Regions from separate parts of the Bradyrhizobium sp. SZCCHNS2022 genome, predicted to be linked through region 2. Evidence: predicted binding sites of a transcription regulator. Region 2 holds the regulator's gene; the other holds the start of a gene.
The links. Region 2 encodes HrcA, which represses chaperone genes, less so after heat shock. Its sites were predicted from a motif close to GTTAGCACTCNCNNNNNGNGAGTGCTAAC; they were not measured.
Positions count from the first base shown of each region.

Region 1: groES (co-chaperone GroES) is a predicted target of HrcA. The motif match lies at 1,825-1,853, and genes of this name have one in related genera.

Region 1 covers NZ_JAUHHZ010000001.1:1,049,656-1,053,067, forward strand. Annotated here, with positions in the region: gene groL (chaperonin GroEL) at 1-1,375, opposite strand, end outside; gene groES (co-chaperone GroES) at 1,467-1,781, opposite strand; gene QXZ94_RS04655 (usg protein) at 2,162-2,446, shown strand; gene QXZ94_RS04660 (cupin) at 3,025-3,412, shown strand, end outside.
Region 2 covers NZ_JAUHHZ010000001.1:5,834,910-5,838,321, reverse strand. Annotated here, with positions in the region: gene rph (ribonuclease PH) at 1-597, opposite strand, end outside; gene hrcA (heat-inducible transcriptional repressor HrcA) at 773-1,861, shown strand; gene grpE (nucleotide exchange factor GrpE) at 1,981-2,601, shown strand; gene QXZ94_RS26075 (hypothetical protein) at 2,804-3,412, shown strand, end outside.

The sequences.
Region 1 (3,412 bases), 4.8 Mb from region 2:
CCGCGTTGATCGCGATCTGGCGGGCCGGGGCGGAGAGCGCCTTGCGGACGATCTCGATGCCGGTCTTCTGGTCCTCGTTCTTGGCGCGGACGCCCTTGAGCTGCTCGGAGGCACGGAGCAGGGCGACGCCGCCGCCCGGCAGGATGCCTTCCTCGACAGCCGCGCGGGTCGCGTGCATCGCGTCATCCACGCGATCCTTGCGCTCCTTCACCTCAACCTCGGTCGCGCCGCCGACGCGGATCACCGCGACGCCGCCGGCGAGCTTGGCCAGACGCTCCTGCAGCTTCTCGCGGTCGTAGTCCGAGGTGGTCTCCTCGATCTGCGCCTTGATCTGCTGAACGCGCGCCTCGATGTCGGCCTTCTTGCCGGCGCCGTTGACGATCGTGGTGTTCTCCTTGTCGATCATCACCTTCTTGGCGCGGCCGAGCATGGAGAGGTTGACGTTCTCGAGCTTGATGCCGAGGTCTTCCGAGATCGCCTGGCCGCCGGTCAGGATCGCGATGTCCTGCAGCATGGCCTTGCGGCGGTCGCCGAAGCCCGGAGCCTTGACGGCAGCGACCTTCAGGCCGCCACGCAGACGGTTCACGACCAGGGTGGCCAGCGCCTCGCCCTCGACGTCCTCGGCGACGATGACCAGCGGCTTGCCGGTCTGCACCACGGCCTCGAGCAGCGGCAGCAGCTCGTTCAGCGAGGACAGCTTCTTCTCGTTGATGAGGATGTAGGCGTCGTCCATCTCAACGCGCATCTTGTCGGCGTTGGTGACGAAGTAGGGCGAGATGTAGCCGCGATCGAACTGCATGCCCTCGACGACGTCGAGCTCGGTCTCGAGCGACTTGGCTTCCTCGACGGTGATGACACCCTCGTTGCCGACCTTCTTCATGGCGTCGGCGAGGAACTTGCCGATCTCGGAGTCGCCGTTGGCGGAGATGGTGCCGACCTGGGCGATCTCGTCGTTCGACGTGACCTTCTTGGAGTTCTTGACGAGATCGGCGACGACCGCCTCGACCGCGAGGTCGATGCCGCGCTTCAGATCCATCGGGTTCATGCCGGCGGCAACCGCCTTGGCGCCTTCGCGCACGATGGCCTGGGCCAGCACGGTCGCGGTGGTGGTGCCGTCGCCGGCCGCGTCAGCGGACTTCGAGGCGACTTCGCGCACCATCTGCGCGCCCATGTTCTCGAACTTGTCGTCGAGCTCGATCTCCTTGGCGACGGTGACGCCGTCCTTGGTGATGCGGGGAGCGCCGAACGACTTGTCGAGGACGACGTTGCGGCCCTTCGGACCGAGCGTGACCTTCACGGCATTGGCGAGAATGTCCACGCCGCGCAGCATGCGGTCGCGGGCTTCGACGCCGAACTTTACGTCTTTCGCTGACATATTGGGTTTCCCTGAGTTGAATTGTCTGTCTCACCCCTTGGCGAGGCGCCCGCAGGCGCGCTCCTCAGGGTGAGCGTTGTGCGAGCTTGGATCAGGCGGCCTTCTTCTTGGCGCCGACGTCGGTCAGGACGCCCATGATGTCGCTTTCCTTCATGATCAGCAGCTCCTGGCCGTCGATCTTGACCTCGGTGCCCGACCACTTGCCGAACAGCACGCGATCACCGACCTGGACGTCGAGCGGGACCAGCTTGCCGCTCTCGTCGCGAGCGCCGGGGCCCACCGCGATCACTTCGCCCTGCGAGGGCTTTTCCTTGGCCGAGTCGGGGATGATGATGCCGCCAGCGGTCTTCTCTTCGGCGTCGATGCGCTTGACCACGACGCGGTCGTGAAGCGGACGGAAAGCCATACAGTCCTCCTAAGCAATTGAAGCGATTGTCAGTTTCTGGAGATTTGGCAGTCGATGCCGGCGAGTGCCAGCACGCGGGCTGGATTTAGGGGAGAGTGTCCAGCCGGGCAAGGCCTTGTAGCAGAAAAATTAGCAGTCAACTGCGCGCTCTGCCAAAGCGTTCCGATAGCGTTAACACGAGCGGAACGAAACGCGAAACACCGTATTAGCACCTGGGCTAAGTGGCTGCTAATGCAGCATTTTTCAACATGCCGTTAAACATTTAAGCTTGAGATGGGTTGAGGACATGCGTCACATTTCTTTTGCAGTGAGCGCATCTTTGCCGGGTGGCTCCATCCCGGTTGCCACGCGGACATGCGCTCCAGAAACGGAGGGTTGGCATGGTGTCGAGGGTTGAGGTTTCCGAGGACTTTCGGAAACAGGTGCTGGGTTATGGGCTGACGACCGCGCAGATCCTGTATCGGATGCCGGACCATCGCTCGCTGCTGCAAACCTATGTCTGGCAGAACTACGACCTGTTTCCGAAATTCCCGGCGCTGCAGGATTTCCTGGCGTTCTGGCAGGAGAAGATCGAGGGCCCGCTGCACTCGGTGACGGTGGCGCATTCGAAGCTGATCAAGCCGGCCGAACTGCGCGCCGTCGACGGCGTGTTCCGGCTGCATTGAGCTGAAGGGCACCGCAGCCGTCCCACCACCGGTGTCATTCCGGGGCGCGCGTCAGCGCGAGCCCGGAAACCATCGGGCGGCATAACGCGCGGAGGAATGGATTCCGGGCTCGTGCTTCGCACGCCCCGGAATGACGGCCGTTTTTTGCAGCGGCTCCTGAGCTTTTCCAATGTGGGTGCTTGCCCTGCGTCGAGCTCGCCGCCGTCCCACCACCGGTGTCATTCCGGGGCGCGCGTTAGCGCGAGCCCGGAATCCATCGGGCGGCATCATCTGCGGAGGAATGGATTCCGGGCTCGTGCTGCGCACGCCCCGGAATGACGACCGTTTTTTGCAGCGGCTCCTGAGCTTTTCCAATGTGGGTGCTTGCCCTGCGTCGAGCTCGCCGCCGCCCTATCACCGGTGTCATTCCGGGGCGCGCGTCAGCGCGAGCCCGGAATCCATCGGGCGGCATAACGCGCGGAGGAATGGATTCCGGGCTCGTGCTGCGCACGCCCCGGAATGACGACCTTTGTGGGAGAAGCTGCTGAGGTTCGACAACATGTGCTACCCTCGTGATGAGGACTCGCAGGGAGAGCACCATGGCCAGCAAGAGCCGTACGACAAAATCAGTATCACGCGCCGCCACCAAGGCTGCGGCGCTGAAGATCAGTAAGGGCAGCAAGACGGCGGCGAAGGCGCCCGCCAAGGCCAGCGCAAAGGCCATCGCCAAGACCATCGCCAAGACGCTTGGCAACACGCCCGCCAGGCCGGGCAGGGCGGCCGCGCCGTCCGCGCGCAAGGCGCTCGTGAGCAAGGGGCGGCCGGCGCCGGCGCCGCGGCGGCCGAAGCAGAAGGTCGCGATCTCTCACCACCGCGAGGAGGACTTCAAGGCCGACGGCCTGCGTGCCTATGCGCATTATCGCGATCTCGGCATCGCCGCCGCCACCCATGGCCTCGCACGCGCGCATGTCATCCGCATGCTGCCGC
Region 2 (3,412 bases):
CTCGATGATGCGGCCGTCGCCGGTCATGACGAAATTGGCGTCCGTCTCGGCCTCGGAATCCTCGGCATAGTCGAGATCGAGCACCGGCGTGCCGTTGTAGATGCCGCAGGAGATCGCGGCGACGTTGGCGCGCAGCACCTCGGTCTTGATCATGTTGCGCGACTTCATCCAGCGGATGCAGTCGGCCAGCGCGACCCAGGCGCCGGTGATCGAGGCGGTGCGGGTGCCGCCATCGGCCTGCAGCACGTCGCAATCGACCGTGATCTGGCGCTCGCCGAGCGCTTCCAGGTCGATCGCGGTGCGCAGCGAGCGGCCGATCAGGCGCTGGATCTCGACGGTGCGCCCGGTCTGCTTGCCGGCCGAGGCCTCGCGCCGGGTCCGCTCCAGCGTGGCGCGCGGCAACATGCCGTATTCGGCGGTAATCCAGCCGCGCCCCTGGCCCTTGAGCCAGGGCGGCAGCCTGTCCTCGAGCGTGGCGGTGACCAGGACATGGGTGTCGCCGAACTTCACCAGGCAGGAGCCCTCGGCATATTTGACGACGCCGCGTTCCAGGCTCACGGCCCGCAATTCATCCGGTGCACGGCGGCTCGGCCGCATGATTCTCTCCGTAAAAAGGCAGAAGGCCCATCTGATCGGCCTTGTAGGAGCCGGGACCCGCAGCGGCAAGGGCATAATCGGGCGCGAATCAGCGCCGGAGCACCCGCTCAAGATCGGCTTGCCACCGAGCCGCCGCATGGCCAAATTACATGCAGATGGGTGAGGAGGATATCTGGTGGCCCACCACGATCCGATCAACCTGATGACACCGCCCGCGGGGCTCGCGCAGCTCAATGAGCGGTCGCGCGAGATCTTTCGCCAGATCGTCGAGAGCTACCTCGCGACCGGCGAGCCCGTCGGCTCGCGCAACATTTCGCGGCTGATCGCGGTTCCCTTGTCGCCGGCCTCCGTGCGCAACGTGATGGCCGATCTGGAGCAGCTCGGCCTGATCTATGCGCCGCATACCTCGGCCGGCCGGCTGCCGACCGAAGCGGGCTTGCGCTTCTTCGTCGACGCCCTGATGCAGGTCGGCGACATGACCGAGGCCGAGCGGCAGGCGATCCAGAGCCAGCTTGCCTCCGTCGGCCGCGCCCAGTCGGTGGAAGCAGCGCTCGACGAGGCGCTGACGCGGCTGTCCGGCCTCACCCGTGCCGCCGCCGTGGTTCTCACCGCCAAGTCCAACACGCGGCTGAAGCACATCGAATTCGTCCGCCTGGAGCCGGAGCGCGCGCTGGTCGTGCTGGTCGGCGAGGACGGTCAGGTCGAAAACCGCGTGCTGACGCTGCCGCCCGGCGTGCCGTCCTCGGCGCTCACCGAGGCCGCCAATTTCCTCAATTCGCGGATTCGCGGACGGACCCTGGCGGAAGCCCGGCTCGAGCTCGAGACGGCGCTGGCGCGCGACCGGGCCGAGCTCGATCAGCTGACGCAAAAGGTGATCGCCGCAGGAGTCGCCAGCTGGTCGGGCGGTGACAGCGACGACCGTCAGCTCATCGTGCGTGGTCACGCCAATCTGCTCGAGGATCTGCATGCACTCGAAGATCTCGAACGCGTCCGCCGGTTGTTCGACGATCTCGAGACCAAGCGCGGCGTCGTCGATCTGCTCGGGCGTGCGGAGAGCGCGGAAGGTGTTCGCATCTTCATCGGCTCGGAGAACAAGCTGTTCTCGCTGTCCGGCTCGTCGACGATCGTCTCGCCTTATTCGGACGCCACCGGACGCATCGTCGGCGTGCTCGGCGTCATCGGCCCGACCCGCCTGAACTATGCCCGCGTGATTCCGACCGTCGATTACGCGGCACGTCTGGTCAGCCGTCTGTTGGGCGGCTGACATTCGACATGGTTAACCCGCAAAGGGCGCCGCCGTCAGGCCGTGCTTGATTTTCCGCGCCCAAAGCACGATATCCCGCCCATATCACAAACCCGTCAGCCGAACTTGCGAGTCTGTCAATGACCGATCCCGACCTGCACAAGAACGATCCGGAAAACCCGGCGCAGGCCAGCGAACCCGTGGTCTCCAAACCTTACATCATGCCTGACGACCCCGAGACCGGCTCAGCGGAGGCTCTCGCCAAGGAGGCCGCCGAAGCACGCGACAGGATGCTGCGCACGCTGGCCGAGATGGAGAACCTGCGCAAGCGGACCGCCCGCGAGGTCGCGGACGCGCGGATGTACGGCATCACCGGTTTCGCGCGCGACGTGCTCGACATCGCCGACAATCTGCAGCGCGCGCTCGATGCCGTGCCGGCGGAAACGCGGGACAATGCCGATCCCGGCCTGAAGTCGTTGATCGAGGGCGTCGAGCTCACCGAGCGCTCGCTGCTCAACACGCTGGAGAAGAACGGCGTCAAGAAGTTCGATCCGACAGGGCAGAAGTTCGATCCCAACTTCCAGCAGGCGATGTACGAGGTCCCGGATGCGTCGGTGCCGTCGGGCACCGTGGTGCAAGTCGTCCAGGCCGGCTTCATGATCGGCGAGCGTATCCTGCGCCCGGCGCTGGTCGGCGTCTCCAAGGGCGGCGCCAAGGCGGCGCCGGCGGCCGGCAACGACCAGTCGAACAGCGCGGCCTGACGCGGCCGCTGCTGCGGTTTTGACGCCAAGCTTCATTTGAAGACGAGAGGCGCCGATCCGGAATCGGATGCGGCGCCTCAATGCCGTCTGACTTGGCATGTGTCGGCGTTGCCGCCGCCACCAGACAGATCCCCGGCACCGGCAAATTGCGCCTTAACCAACCTCCGCTAGCGTCAGGCCGACTCTCGCAGAGGACCGTTCCATGAGCTCCCAGTTCGAAGCTGTGACGCGCCAGTCGCTGGCTCCGCCGGCGCGTGAGCGGCTGGCCATGACGCCGTGGCTGATGATCGGCGCCGTGTTCATCATCGCCATCCTGCTGCGCCAGGTCGTTCCGTTGAATACCGACGTCAGCTGGCTGCTGGTGGTCGGCGAGCGCATGCTGGACGGCCAGAAGCTTTATCGCGACATCATCGAGATCAATCCGCCGATGGCGGCGTTCGCCTATCTGCCGGGCGTCGCGCTGGGGCGCCTGCTGCATGTCGATCCGCGTCATGTCATCGACGCGCAGCTGCTGTTGCTGGCGGCCGGCTCGCTCTACGTCACCTCACGCATCATCCGGCTGTCGCAATCATCGGCCGCCCTGAGCTGGGGGCCGTTTGCGATCTGGGCTGCGGCCGTCGTGACGATCCTGCCGATGCACGTGTTCGGCCAGCGTGAGCATATCGCCACGCTTACCTTCCTGCCGGGGCTCGCGGTGTATGCGTTGCGCAGCGAGCGCGAGCCCGTGCCGGCCTGGGCGGTCATCGTTGCCGGAATCGGGGTCGGTATCACGCTCGCCTTCAAACCATTCTTCACGTTCCCCGCCCTGTTC